3 regions of the Ruminococcus sp. AF20-12LB genome follow, and region 1 is predicted to be linked to each of the others. Evidence: predicted binding sites of a transcription regulator. Region 1 holds the regulator's gene; each other region holds the start of a gene.
The links. Region 1 encodes LexA, which represses DNA repair genes until DNA is damaged. Its sites were predicted from a motif close to CNAACANNTGTTNG; they were not measured.
Positions count from the first base shown of each region.

Region 2: a site for LexA is predicted at 1,811-1,824, ahead of DWX61_RS06660 (DUF6560 family protein). Genes of this name have one in related genera too.
Region 3: a site for LexA is predicted at 2,603-2,616, ahead of uvrB (excinuclease ABC subunit UvrB). Genes of this name have one in related genera too.

Region 1 covers NZ_QUGH01000005.1:93,742-98,494, forward strand. Annotated here, with positions in the region: gene DWX61_RS08130 (YggS family pyridoxal phosphate-dependent enzyme) at 1-578, opposite strand, end outside; gene DWX61_RS08135 (biotin/lipoyl attachment domain-containing protein) at 598-2,040, opposite strand; gene lexA (transcriptional repressor LexA) at 2,255-2,875, shown strand; gene rsfS (ribosome silencing factor) at 3,048-3,413, opposite strand; gene yqeK (bis(5'-nucleosyl)-tetraphosphatase (symmetrical) YqeK) at 3,420-4,034, opposite strand; gene nadD (nicotinate-nucleotide adenylyltransferase) at 4,021-4,662, opposite strand; gene yhbY (ribosome assembly RNA-binding protein YhbY) at 4,679-4,753, opposite strand, start outside.
Region 2 covers NZ_QUGH01000004.1:117,872-122,624, reverse strand. Annotated here, with positions in the region: gene DWX61_RS06670 (plasmid recombination protein) at 1-282, opposite strand, end outside; gene DWX61_RS06665 (hypothetical protein) at 767-1,150, opposite strand; gene DWX61_RS06660 (DUF6560 family protein) at 1,212-1,781, opposite strand; gene DWX61_RS06655 (hypothetical protein) at 2,148-2,594, opposite strand; gene DWX61_RS06650 (hypothetical protein) at 2,623-3,003, opposite strand; gene DWX61_RS06645 (hypothetical protein) at 3,293-4,042, opposite strand; gene DWX61_RS06640 (DUF6560 family protein) at 4,329-4,753, opposite strand, start outside.
Region 3 covers NZ_QUGH01000003.1:110,150-114,902, reverse strand. Annotated here, with positions in the region: gene DWX61_RS04895 (amidohydrolase) at 1-743, shown strand, start outside; gene DWX61_RS04890 (nucleotidyltransferase domain-containing protein) at 998-1,339, shown strand; gene DWX61_RS04885 (DUF3791 domain-containing protein) at 1,657-1,875, shown strand; gene DWX61_RS04880 (DUF3990 domain-containing protein) at 1,872-2,363, shown strand; gene DWX61_RS04875 (hypothetical protein) at 2,353-2,580, shown strand; gene uvrB (excinuclease ABC subunit UvrB) at 2,747-4,735, shown strand.

The sequences.
Region 1 (4,753 bases):
ATAACATTATTAATGTTTTTAGCAGCAATGTCAACACTTAATTTCTTAAGTTCACGGAAAATTTCGCGATTTTCCTCTGCATTATCAACATAGGGAGCAATTGTCATGAGCCCATTTATCTGAATGTGTGAAAAATCTGCGATCTGTTCTATAAACGGTAAAACTTCTTCCGGTTTCAGACCAAATTTACTTTCTTCCTGCGCTACATTTACTTCTATAAGGATCGGGACGATAACCGCTTTTTTCGCTGCTTCTTTTTCAATCGTCTCGGCCAGGCGAAGCGAATCTACAGAATGGATCATTGCAACTTTATCCACAATATATTTTACTTTATTACGCTGAAGATGTCCGATCATATGCCATTTGACATCTGAAGGCATCTGATCATATTTATCTACAATCTCCTGCACTTTATTTTCTCCAAAGACACGTGCTCCGGCATCATAAGCCTCCTTCAGCATCTCCACCGGTTTGGTTTTGCTTACTGCGATCAGTGTGACTTCATTCGGATCTCTGTTTATTTTATTGCAGGATTCATTAATATTTTTCTGCACCTGTGCCAAATTTTCCGCTACCATGATATAAAGCCTCCTTTAATTAGTAAAGTATATCCTGTTCACTTACTTTATCTGCATTTTTCACAATACGGTCATATCGGACAAGCCCATTATAGGTTTCCTTTGATACAACTGCATATTCCTCATTTTCATCCAGGATCTCGATCCGGCGGAATACCGCATATCCCTGATTGATACAGAAAACTCCCTCCAGAACTTCTGTATCTCCGATGATAAACTTCTCTCCACTATCCGGATCAACAAGAGCATCGCCTTCTTTAAATTTATTCTTGTCTACGTAATAAATATAGCTTGTTTTCTGTGTTTCTTTGTCTGTGATCTCATCACGGCCATAGATACCGGCACTGACAAAGGTTCTCGTACTGTTGCCCTTTTTATTTCTGCCGGAAAGCATAAATCCCGATTGCTGCGTTTCAGCATCCGTCGTAAGATATTTGGAAGGTATTGCATAAAACTCCTTCGTTACGATAGAAGATAACGGAATCTTTAAACCTGTCACATTGTTCGTGACAAGCTCTATTTCCAGAAACCGGTCTGACGCATATCGGATCAGCCCCTTATTAAAATCGATCTTGCCATATTTAGCCCCATCGATCTCCATGATCGAAAAGTCTCCTGTCTGCGTCAGATCATCTTTCAGGAACTTGACGCGGATCGATGTACGCTCCTTCAGATTAGCAGCCTGCTTCTCACTTAAAGGGATCAAAAGACTCCAGCGTTCATCTGTAATGATCGTATAAATATCATCTCCGGCCTTTATCTGTCCATCTGTTTTCAGATCCGTTTCCTGATAGGAATTCTGATCAAAATCAGCTGCTGTGACATTATCAACGGTTTTTGTTTCGTAGCCATCTGTAGAATACAGGATGACCCCGTCTGTCTGCGCACGGCGGATATTCGGATCACTGGAAACTATTGTTGTAACTGTGGCTTCTTCTCCATCTTCAGACGTCGTACTTGCAGAAGAAGCTCCCGAACTATCTGAAGCATACTGAAGGATGCTTCCATTGAGCTGATATTTAAAACTATAGGTACTGTTAAATTTGCTGGGATCAAATCCTTTGGAAAAGCTTTGCATATTACTGCGTATATCCGCCAGTTCCTCTCTGCTCAGAGAGGTTACATTGTCTGCAGATCTTGAGCTGTTCAGGCTGTAAACAGCACCGTTGGCATTGATCTTGGTACCTTCCCTTGCGTAATATGTAACGTAACCGCCTGCATCTGCCTGCACTACGTTCTCTGTCATGATCGCCAGCCCTGTGTATGTCTCATTCATGGATAACGGACCGGAGGGAACCTGATAAGATTCCATATGAGAAGCTGTAAGATAAAGAATCACACTAAAGATCATATAGATAAAAATTGCTCCGAACATTACAGTTCCAATGTTCAGACCAAAAATTTTACGAAGCTTTGCTAAGAATCCCGGAGTTTTTCCGGAATGTACTTTATTGTCCGGCAAATGAATGCCTCCTTTACATCGTTCATCTCTTAAAGTTCGTTTTATTGTAACATTTTATTTAAATGAATACAAGCTTTAAAACGTGCGAACATACTTTCCGAATATCCGTTTGCTATTTTTTCAAAAGTATGTTATACTATTTAAAATATAATTTCGTGATGCTGTCATATTATGGTCGACAGCAGATAAAATCAACCCAGGGAGGTAAGTACACATGACATATGGCAGAATCAGTAAAAAGCAGCAGGAAATACTGGATTATATGAAAAACGAGATCCTTAACAGAGGTTTCCCGCCCTCCGTCCGTGAAATCTGTGAAGCAGTAAACCTGAAATCCACATCTTCCGTTCACTCCCATCTGGAAGCTCTGGAAAAAAACGGATATATCCGCAGAGATGCCACCAAGCCCCGTGCGATCGAGATCATTGATGATAATTTCAATCTGGTCCGCCGCGAGGTTGTCAATGTTCCTCTTGTAGGCACTGTTGCTGCCGGACAGCCGATCCTGGCAGTGGAAAATATCGATGCTTACTTTCCGATCCCGGCTGAATATATGCCCAATGAACAAAGTTTCATGCTGACTGTCAAAGGCGACAGTATGATCAATGCAGGTATTTTTGATGGAGATCAGGTTCTTGTAAAGCAGCAGGCAACAGCAGAAAACGGCGACATGGTGGTTGCTCTGATCGATGATTCTGCAACAGTTAAGACCTTCTACAAAGAAAATGGTTATTATCGACTTCAGCCGGAGAACGACAATATGGAACCGATCATCATTACCGGTAATCTGCAGATTCTCGGCAAAGTATTTGGTGTATTTCGTTTCTTTTCATGAAAGCATAAACAACTGATCCCAATGTAATGTGATCTAAAAAGAGAGATATCTTTAAGGTGGCTGTACCGCCCCACAAAGGTATCTCTCTTTTCTTTTTCAGCAGAAAACTTCTGCTTTTTGATTTCCTTTTTAGTTTACATAATATTTTTACAGTAAACCAATATAACGAATTTTACTCATTCTCACCAAGAAATTCTTCCGTATCAAGAATCTTGCCGTCTCTCCAGATTCTCTCAAGATCGTAGAAAAGTCTGTTTTCCTCATCAAAGATATGGATGATCATATCACCGTAATCCATGAGGACCCAGCTGGAGTTTCTGGTTCCCTCGATCTGTTTTGCTTCATATCCGGCACGGCCAAGCATTTCATCTGCATTGTCAACCATTGCCTGTACCTGATTCTGGTTGGAAGCACTTGCGATCACAAAATAATCTGCGATCACGGAAACCTCATGGATATCAATGATCTTGATATCCTTTGCTTTTTTATCATCCAGTGCCTTGCAGGCGATCCGGACCATCTCTTTTTCGATACTCATAGAATTTTAATCCTCCTGTCTGTTGGCTGCATCCTGCATTTTTCTGTCATGGAGTTCTTTATAATAAACATAAGCATCCCTGGTCGTACTGTCGATTTCCTTGGGATTTTCCTCCAGATATTCCAGTGTATCCTTTAAAATCTCATACATACACTCATCCAGATCTTCAAAAGCAATCTTTCGCACCTTCGCAAGATTCGGAGCTTTGTCACGCATTGGTTCAATATAGTCTGAAATATATACGATCTTCTCAAGAAGGCTCATTCCCGGTCTTCCTGTTGTATGATAAGTGATCGCTGTCAGGATCTCTTCGTCTTTAATATCATATTTACTGCTGGCCACATAAGCCCCCAGTTTGGCATGAAGAAGAAACGGATGATCCTTTTCAAAATCTGATACCGGAATATCATGCTGGCTGCACAGCTTCAGTTTCTTTTTATTAGGAATACACTTTGCACTGTCATGAAGAAGTCCTGCAGCCTGTGCATCCTCCAGATCATAATCATAAACCATGGCAAGCGCAGCACAAGTGTACATAACCCCCATTGTATGCTCAAATCTGGCCTCATCCAGATATTTGGAAAGTTTCTTTTTTATTTTGATAAAATCATATTTTCCCATCTGAATCATTTCCTTTATAGATATCATTTTTCTCGATATAGGAAATCACAGGCTGGGGAACATAGTAGCGGAGACTCTGCCCGCTTTCATGCCAGGAACGGAGCAGTTCACTGGAAACATCAATATTCATGGTATCCAGTCGAATAAAATTCCCGTTATACTTCTGTGACAGAAGTTGCATCTGCTGATCAAGTTCCTTCAATGGAGTATGATCTCTGGTTGCCACTACCAGTACTGCTTCATGACAAATGCGTTCCGGTTCCATCCAGGTATCAAAATTAAAAAGCGAATCTGCACCGATGATAAAATAATACTCTGTGTCCGGATTCGCTTTATTCAGCTGTTCCAGAGTCCGGTAAGTATACGTATAACCTTCCTCATGCATCTCGATCAGAGACAGCTCAAAGTGAGGATTATCCTCTATGGCAAGACGGACCATTTCCGCACGCTGTTCATCAGTCGCTCTGCCCTTACGGTTCCGTTTATGAGGTGGATTTCCGCAGGGCATAAACAAAACCTTATCAAGTTCAAGCTGTTCATAGGCTTTTTCTCCCAGGATCAAATGCCCCATATGAATGGGATCAAAAGTACCACCCATGATTCCTATTTTCTTTGTTGCTTTGCTCATTTATAACCTCCCGAGATTAGGGAAGAATGATTTTTTTCTTGTCCTTTTTACCTTCTCTGTAGAGAACGATCTTTTTACCGATCACCTGTAC
Region 2 (4,753 bases), on a different contig from region 1:
GTGTCTGTTCTTCACATTTCTTTCGTTCTGTCCTGTCACAAAATCACGATACCGCTGATGATAAAAAAGCTGTTCCACATCTTCAAAAGTGGCAGACAGCTCATTTTCCTTTTCGGGATTTTTGAAATTGCGGAAGCCATTGTAACAGTCCCAATAGAGATTTTGTTTGGCTCGTTCTTCATCAATGTGTTCGCTGTTGGCAATGTCAAAACTGCGGTCATTGTGCTTCGGATTATAAACGCCATTCTTTCCGGCTCGTCCATTGTGTCTTGTTAATTTCACATGAGTTCCTCCTTTTCTTTTTGATTTCCCCGACAGGGGAGAAGGGCAGCGAAGCTGATTCCTTGCGGCTTTCTGCGTCAAGTAATACCCAGTACTAAGTGGCGAAACGCCACTTAACTGGGCAAGGCTGCCGCCCTTGACCTGCACAGGGATATTGCATTCCCTGTACCCATGCACAAAGGGTTGCACCCTCCGTACTCCCGCCCGAACAAACTGACTTCGCCCCGTCCCAAGCTCCGTCAGTTCCTTCGGTTTTACAAAACAGTCCACCGGACTATTTTGCAAAAAGAAAAACCGACGCATGATCGCTTTACGCTCAATACATCGGTTTCTTCATCTGACCTTAACGTTCATATTCAGTTGTGGCAGATTACGGATAATCTGCAAATGGATAAACAAAAACGACCAACTATGTAGCTGATCGTCCTTGCGTGGTTGCCTTAAAAAGTAGTTGATAAACACCCTACTCTTGAAAAGCTCGTTGTCATTTACATCTATTATTTTTGAATAGAAAAATTCCTTTATAGATGATAAAAGGAATTGAACCGATTACTCCAGCAAGTGTATAAATCGGGAAAGTAACAAATCCAATTATAATTTTAGGTGCGATAGGAGTTAGCCATTTCTTAACTAAACCACTATAAAAAATCAAACCTGTTGGTATTCCAGCAAAAAGCAATCCAAAAGAAAGAATACTTCTTGTAAATCCTAATGGTTCAGGAACAGACATATTTTGACTTGTCCAAAACGCAATGTACTCAGGGTCACTAAGTTGATTCATTTGATTAAGTGCTACAAAATAACCAAGTACACAACCAATAATTAAAAATAAACATATAAGCAATATTTGTTTCAACTCTTTTTTCATATTTCATCTTCCTTTACGGTCATATTCAGTTGTCTAACATCGTACTGTTATAAAATCTATGTCATTTACGATTTTTCTTATGCTGATTTGCCCAGTAAGATTTTACAGGGATTCTTCTTCTTTTTATGTCCTCCATAAATTCTTCTTTGTCAATATTACTATCAATGGTAAATAATTTTTCTCCATTTACATATACACGCATAGAACCTTTCCTTCTCTCGCAATAGGTAATATCTTCAAAGTGAAAAGTTCTCTTTCTGCCAAAAGTTGAACGCCATGTGATTTCATCTTCATCCACTTCCAGTTTCCACATAATCATATTCAATGAGCCTATAAAAAACACAACAAATGCAATGCCAAATACCAAGGGAGGAAATATATCATCCTGTTGGATAGCACTTGCTACAGTACAACCTCCTGTAAATAAAATTCCAAAAACAAATATAATAGTCAATGTTTTCTCTGTTTTTATTGTATAATGCGTTCTAATTATTCCCTTTTTCTGTTCTTCCTCTCGTTCTTTAGCTCTCTTTTGTTGAAGATTTACAAGATATTTCAAAAGAAGAAGTACAACTAAATAGGGGCCTATTTGTGTAATTATATTCAAACACATTCGTAAAAAATCATTCATTTTTTGCCCCCCATAGTTCCAGCTATATAAAAATGATTGTTTGAAATCGAGTATTAAAAACCTCAATTTTTCATATCTCATTATACTTCATCAACTTAAAGAATGGAAGAAAAAATTTTGTGTACAGAGTTCCTGTTCAAGCCTTGTAACTCACATTTCTGCAAAATCCATAGTCCCCGATACTTTCCTCACGGGTGATATACAGTCGGAATTCTGTCAGCTCATGAAATAAGAAAAACCGACGCATGATCGCTTTACGCTCAATACATCGGTTTCTTTATCTGACCTTGACGGTCATATTCAGTTGTGGCAGATTACAGGTAATCTACAAATTTCCCAAAACAAAATAGGATATTTATTTTTATTCTATTCAACTACATACCCATATTCTGTGTGTGGTAAATACCTTACAGTTATCTTATCTCCTAAATCGCTACCTGTTCCCCAATATTTTAATGAATGTTCTTCTCCAGTTTTCTCATCTCTAATATGTATTCTTCTTTCACTATTAGAGTTTTCTCCTGACATTGCACCTTGTGTAACTTCTCCGGTAACTTCAACTAAATTGTTAGATAGTAAATAAGGTATATCCAAGCAACAAGGAACAGTTATAAATATACCGAGAATCAATAACCCAACAACTGCCATCACATTGATTATTTTTTCCCATTTTTGATATTTTATTTTTTCTTCTTCATTGACAGCCTTTCGTTTTATAAACTTCCCATTTTTCTTTCTATGCAAAACATACATAATTAAGACTATAAATGATACTATAATCACTCCAAAAGTTCTAAACATCAATAATGCCATAAATTTGTACTCCTTTCAAAGCGACACGCTATTTATTAACAGCTTTATCAGCTAATCTTTTATCTCCCCATGGCGTTTTCAGCATAGGCTCATTATCAATAATTCCTGCTCTTAAAATTTCAAGGGGTTTTTCTAATTGTAAGATGTTTTTATTATCTATAATAATAGCAGTTTGAAATTCCTCAAAACTTTCAAAAACTCTGTCTTGAAATATAAAAGATATATTTTCTTTACATTCCTCTGCGTTAGCAGGTAAAACACAGGAACCCATCACATATTTTTTCTCATTATAGGAAAACTCAATAAGAGTAAAAGCCATATCATTATCATAATCAGACTTGATAATTTCCATTAGATCTTTTGCTTCAATAATGAGCGTTGGCTTTTCATTTTTCTTAAAACCAAACATGAATAACACCTCCAAGAATTAACTTTATCTTATTTTTCATTATACTTCATCAACTTAACGAATGGAAGAAAAAATTTGTGTGCAGAGTTCCTGTTCAAGCCTTGTAACGCGCATTTATGCAAAATCCATAGTCCCCGATACTTTCCTCACGGGTGATATACAGTCGGAATTCTGTCAGCTCATGAAATAAGAAAAACCGACGCATGATCGCTTTACGCTCAATACATCGGTTTCTTCATCTGACCTTGACGGTCATATTCAGTTGTGGCAGATTAGCCAATTTGAAAAATTACTCTGGCACATCTACTGAGTAGCTCAGACAATCGCCTCTTTTATTGCTTTTCAAATCGTTATAATACCACATATACATCGTTTTACCATATTCTTCATATTCTATAATCCCATCTGGCTTTTGACCTTCTACTTCTAATGAGTAAATTTCTTTATCATGTGCATAGCCAAAAACGAATCTGGTATCCGGATAATTTGGATTTAAGTCTTGTTGAATATCACTTATTGTTAAAGATAAATGGATAAATTTTTTGAAGTCTCCCCCATAAGTGGTATCTGGTGTAGTGGTAGCTGGTGTAGCATTTACAAACGCATATTGTGTACTTTCATTTTCTATCTTTTTTTTGCAGCGTGCAATCACAAAACCTTGAACGGGATCGTTATCACTTCCTGCCCGATAGAAAATAGTATCATACTGTTTGCCATTCCATATATGCAATATTTCATCAACATGATTAAGAAAATCTTCTGGAACAGAAAATTCTTCATTTTCAGCATTCAAAGGAGAATTCAAAATAGCTTCTTCGACAGAACTATAATATATGAGTTCAGAATCCTTTTTATCGTAATCACTCAAATTGAATTCGACATATGCATTGTCTTTATTGTCATCTTCCGGAACATAAGTATAACGACCATTTTCAATATGGTCATCATAATCAACAAACAGTCCAATACATATCAGCGCTGCAAAAATCAAAAAAACTATTCCTACAATGATTAGCAATATTTTCAAAAATTTTTTCATACAAAAGTCCACCTTCTTGCTTCATTTCAGTAAATTATATCATACCGATATGAACAATTCAATTCACGCTCTATCAAGTAGTTTTTTACTTACCTATAACGCACATTTCCGCAAAATCCATAGTCTCCGATACTTTCCTCACAGGCGATATACAGTCGGAATTCTGTCAGCTCATGAAATAAGAAAAACCGACGCATGATCGCTTTACGCTCAATACATCGGTTTCTTCATCCGACTTTGACGGTCATATTCAGTTGTCTAACATCGTACTGTTATAAAATCTATGTCATTTACGATTCTTCTTATGCTGATTTGTCCAGTAAGGTTTTACAGGGATTCTTCTTCTTTCTATATCTTCCATAAATTCTTCTTTATCGATATTACTATCAATGGTAAATAGCTTTTCCCCATTTACATATACACGCACAGAACCTTTTTTTCTCTCGCAGTAGGTAATATCCCCAAAACGAAAAGTTCTCTTTCTTCCAAAAGTTGAACGCCATGTGATTTCATCTCCGTTCACTTCCAGTTTCCACATAATCATATTCAATGAGCCGATTAAAGAAACAATAAAGAAAATACTAAAACCAATTGGTGGCAATAAATCATCTTGTTGAATAGCACTGGCTACCGTAGCTCCCCCAAAAAGAAACACCGCCAATACAAAAAACATAGTAAGTACTTTTTCGGTTTTTATTATATAATGCGTCC
Region 3 (4,753 bases), on a different contig from region 1:
TTGGTGCAAGAACAGCGGCCATGAATGAGCCTTACGAGGATGCACCGGGAAATACGGGGATCATCACATTCAGTCAGGATGAGCTTGACGATCTGTTTGCTTTTTTTGACCGGCATCAGATGCAGGCAGCGGTACACTGTATCGGTGATCGTGCCATGGATATGGTCATTGAGGCAGCTGCGAAATCTCCTTACCGGAAGGATAACAAAAAGGGAAGACATGGTATCGTGCATTGCCAGATCACCAATCCGCGTATTTTGCAGGGGATGAAAGACCAGGATCTTCTGGCATATATTCAACCGGTATTTATCGATCTGGATATGAACACAGTGGAACCTGCCATCGGTGCACACCGTATGGATAAGGTGTATGCATGGAAGAGCATGCTGGATATGGGAATCCATGCATCCGGCGGTTCGGATGCTCCTGTGGTAAGCTTTGATGCCATGGAGAATATTTATTTTGCAGTCACCCGCAAAAATATAAAGGGCCAGCCTGAGGAAGGATGGATCCCGTCCGAAAAAATGTCCGTAGATGAAGCGGTGAAGCTTTTTACAAAAAACGCAGCTTACGCTTCCTATACAGAAGAAGAGAACGGAACCATCGAAGTGGGTAAAAATGCGGACTTCGTAGTTATCGAGAAGGATATCTATGAGATCGACCCGGATGAGATCAAGACCACGAAAGTGGATATGACAGTTCTTGGCGGTGAGATCGTTTATGAGAGAGAAGTAGAAGAATAACGGCAGTATAAAAAGAAAAAAGTGAGAGGCAGAGTCTGAGTGGAGCAGGCTCTGCTTTTTTTGATTTCAGTAAAAATATAGAACAAGATGTATACCATAACAGTGAACAAAATTCGTCGAAGAAAGCAGGAACATTGTTACATGGAAAATATTGATTGAGAAACGAAGGTAAACTGGTTATAATAAAATCAAGAAGAAAGATTTGTGAATTGAGAAACTTATAGTATTATCAGCAGAAAATGAGGTGATGATGTATGCCAAAGATTATGCAGGATTTAATTAAACAGTATGTGGAAGCGGTCAAGAAGATTTATGGTTCCCATGTACGCCAGATAATCCTTTATGGTTCTTATGCAAGGGGGGACTTCCGCCCGGATTCTGATGTAGACATTATGATCCTGGTGGATATATCAGATATGGAATTAAAGGCATATGCACAACAGCTCTCGTACATGACCTACGACTTTAATATGGATCATGACACGGATATAAAGCCCATTGCAAAAAGTGAAGCGCATTTTAACAAGTGGATTGTGAACTATCCATTTTATTCCAATATTCATAAAGAAGGGGTAGTTTTGTATGGAGCAGCATAATCAGGAAATCGGTACTAGACGGGATCTGTCGTTGCATCGCCTGAAAACAGCTGAAATGATCTGAAAACAGCAAGAACATTATTTTTATATTGAAGATTATAAAGAGAACCAATAGTTGTATTTTGGGTATGTGGGTGGTTGAACATCCAATATCGTGGAAGTGGTAGTGGCGAGAGTATGGGTGAAAAGCGGGTGACTGAAGAGATTTTGTGACTTTTCATTGCCTGCTTTTTTTGAATAATGAAAAATATAGTGTATGAACATAAAATACTTGTTATAATCTAAATATAAATATGACGGAAAGGTTGGTGGTGATTATGTGTGAGAAAAAAGAATTGAGCTTTTCAATATTCATGCTGTATAGTCTTGCGGATAAGTGGAAGATGTCTCCAGCCAAAGTGTATAAAATATTAAATTCAACCGGAATTTTGGATAACTATATTATTAAATGTTACGATGTTCTTCATACACAGGGAAAGGAATATTTGGTAGAAGATATTACCGATTATGTGAGAGAAAAAGGAGTTAATGTATGATCGTATATCATGGATCAACAGAAATTATAAAAAGTCCGGACGTAGTACATTCGAAAAAGTATCTGGATTTTGGCCGGGGATTTTATATTACAACTTTCGAAAATCAGGCAAAGAAATGGGCAGTCCGAAAGGGCATGAGACAGGAAAAGGCTGCAATAGTTAATGTTTATGAATTATCTGAAGAATGGGATGATTTTAAGGTATTATCTTTTGAAAAAGAAAATGAGAAATGGCTTGATTTTGTATGTGCATGTAGAAAAGGACAGCCGTTAAATAAAGAATATGACATTATTATAGGAAATGTTGCGGATGATGACGTGTTTAAGACTGTAGATATGTATTTTAGAGGATTATGGGATAAGGAAAAAGTTTTAGATGAATTGAGATACTATAAGATGAATAATCAAATCTGTATTGTAAATCAGGAAACACTGAATCGAGTGATCGCTTTTAAAAGAGCATATGAGGTGGAAAACAATGGTAGATAAGAAGCAATTGGAAGAAGTTTATAAGCAAAATTTGGAAAATGATATTATCAATGCAATTTCAGAAATGAAAGGGATTGATTTGCGAAAGGCATTTGATATTTATTATTCCAGTAAACTTGCTGAACAAATTTCAAATGACAGTTATGGAATAGAAAATATGGATGCAAAATATCTGGCAGAAGATTTGATTGAGAATGAGCCGGAGCTTTTTGGATAAATTAATAATGAAAAGTACAGAACAAACATTCGCTTGTTCTGTACTTTTTTTACTCTGAATGATATACTGTAAAAGCAAGAATAATAAAGATAAAAACACTTTTTTTACATGTAGTAACAGGCAGTATTTACATATCCACAAATTTCAGAATAACAAGGAGAAACGTATGGATCATTTCAAATTACACTCCGAATACAAACCAACAGGCGACCAGCCTCAGGCAATTGAGAAACTGGTCAAGGGCTTTAAAGAAGGCAACCAGTTCGAGACTTTGCTTGGTGTCACAGGCTCCGGTAAGACATTCACCATGGCGAATGTTATCGCCAAGTTAAACAAGCCAACTTTGGTACTTGCGCACAATAAAACACTGGCTGCACAGCTCTACGGAGAGTTCAAGGAATTCTTCCCTGAGAACGCAGTGGAATACTTTGTCTCCTACTACGATTACTATCAGCCAGAGGCTTACGTCCCGTCAACAGACACCTACATTGCCAAGGATGCGTCCACTAACGATGAGATCGATAAGCTCCGCCTGTCTGCCACAGCAGCCTTATGTGAACGGAAGGATGTGATCGTGGTCTCTTCTGTCTCCTGTATCTACGGATTGGGTGCGCCGCAGGAATTTTTTGACATGATGATCTCTCTTCGCCCAGGAATGGAGAAGGATCGTGATGAGGTTATCAAACAGCTGATCGACATTCAGTATACAAGAAATGAGATGGATTTCCACAGAGGAACCTTTCGTGTCCGGGGAGATGTACTGGAGATCTTTCCGGCAAACTCCACGGACAGGGCAGTGCGTGTGGAATTTTTCGGAGATGAGATTGAGCGGATCACAGATATCGATGTGCTTACCGGTGAGATCAAAAGCGTGGAAAGCCATGCGGCTATTTTTCCGGCGTCTCATTATGTAGTACCACAGGAGCAGATCCGCCGTGCGGCAGATGCAATCCTGGAAGAAATGAAGCAGCAGGTGGGATATTTCAAAAGTGAGGACAAGCTGATCGAGGCTCAGCGAATTGCAGAGCGTACCAACTTTGACGTGGAAATGATGAAGGAAACCGGTTTCTGTTCCGGAATCGAGAACTATTCCAGACATCTTACAGGACTGGCTCCGGGCCAGCCGCCGTATACGCTGATGGACTATTTCGGAGATGATTTTTTACTTATTATAGATGAGTCTCACAAAACAGTTCCTCAGGTGGGCGGTATGTATGCCGGTGATCAGAGCCGTAAACAGACCCTGGTAGATTACGGCTTCCGACTTCCATCTGCCAAGGACAACCGTCCATTGAGCTTTGATGAATTCGAGAACAAGCTTGACCAGGTAATGTTTGTATCTGCGACACCGGGAGAATATGAATATGACCATGAGCTTCTCCGTGCAGAGCAGATCATCCGTCCTACAGGGCTTCTTGATCCGAAGGTGGAGGTGCGTCCGATCGAAGGACAGATCGATGATCTTGTAGCGGAAGTAAATAAGGAAATTGAAAAGAAAAACAAAGTCCTGATCACGACCCTGACCAAACGTATGGCAGAAGACCTTACCGATTATATGAAAGATCTGGGAATCCGTGTCCGATACCTCCATTCAGACATTGACACTCTGGAACGTGCGGAGATCATCCGAGATATGCGCCTGGATGTGTTTGATGTGCTGGTCGGTATCAACCTTCTGCGAGAAGGGCTGGATATTCCGGAGATCACGCTGGTAGCGATCCTGGATGCAGATAAGGAAGGCTTCCTTCGTTCTGAAACATCTCTGGTACAGACTATCGGTCGTGCTGCCCGGAACAGCGAAGGACATGTGATCATGTATGCGGATAACATGACAGAATCCATGGAAAAAGCAATCTCGGAGACTGAAAGAAGGAGAGCGATACAGGAGGCTTACAACAGAGAGCATGGCATCACTCCGACTACGATCAAGAAGGCAGTCCGTGATCTGATCGCTGTCTCGAAGAAGGTGGCAGAGACAGAAGTGAAGCTTAAGAAGGATCCGGAATCCATGAACCGCAAAGAACTGACGAAGGTAATCGCCCAGGTAGAGAAGCAGATGCGTGCTGCTGCAGCAGACCTGAATTTTGAGCAGGCTGCAGAGCTGAGAGACAAGATGCTCGAATTAAAAAAGAATCTGGAAGAATTAACGGAATAGGCTGCAAAGCAGCTGACG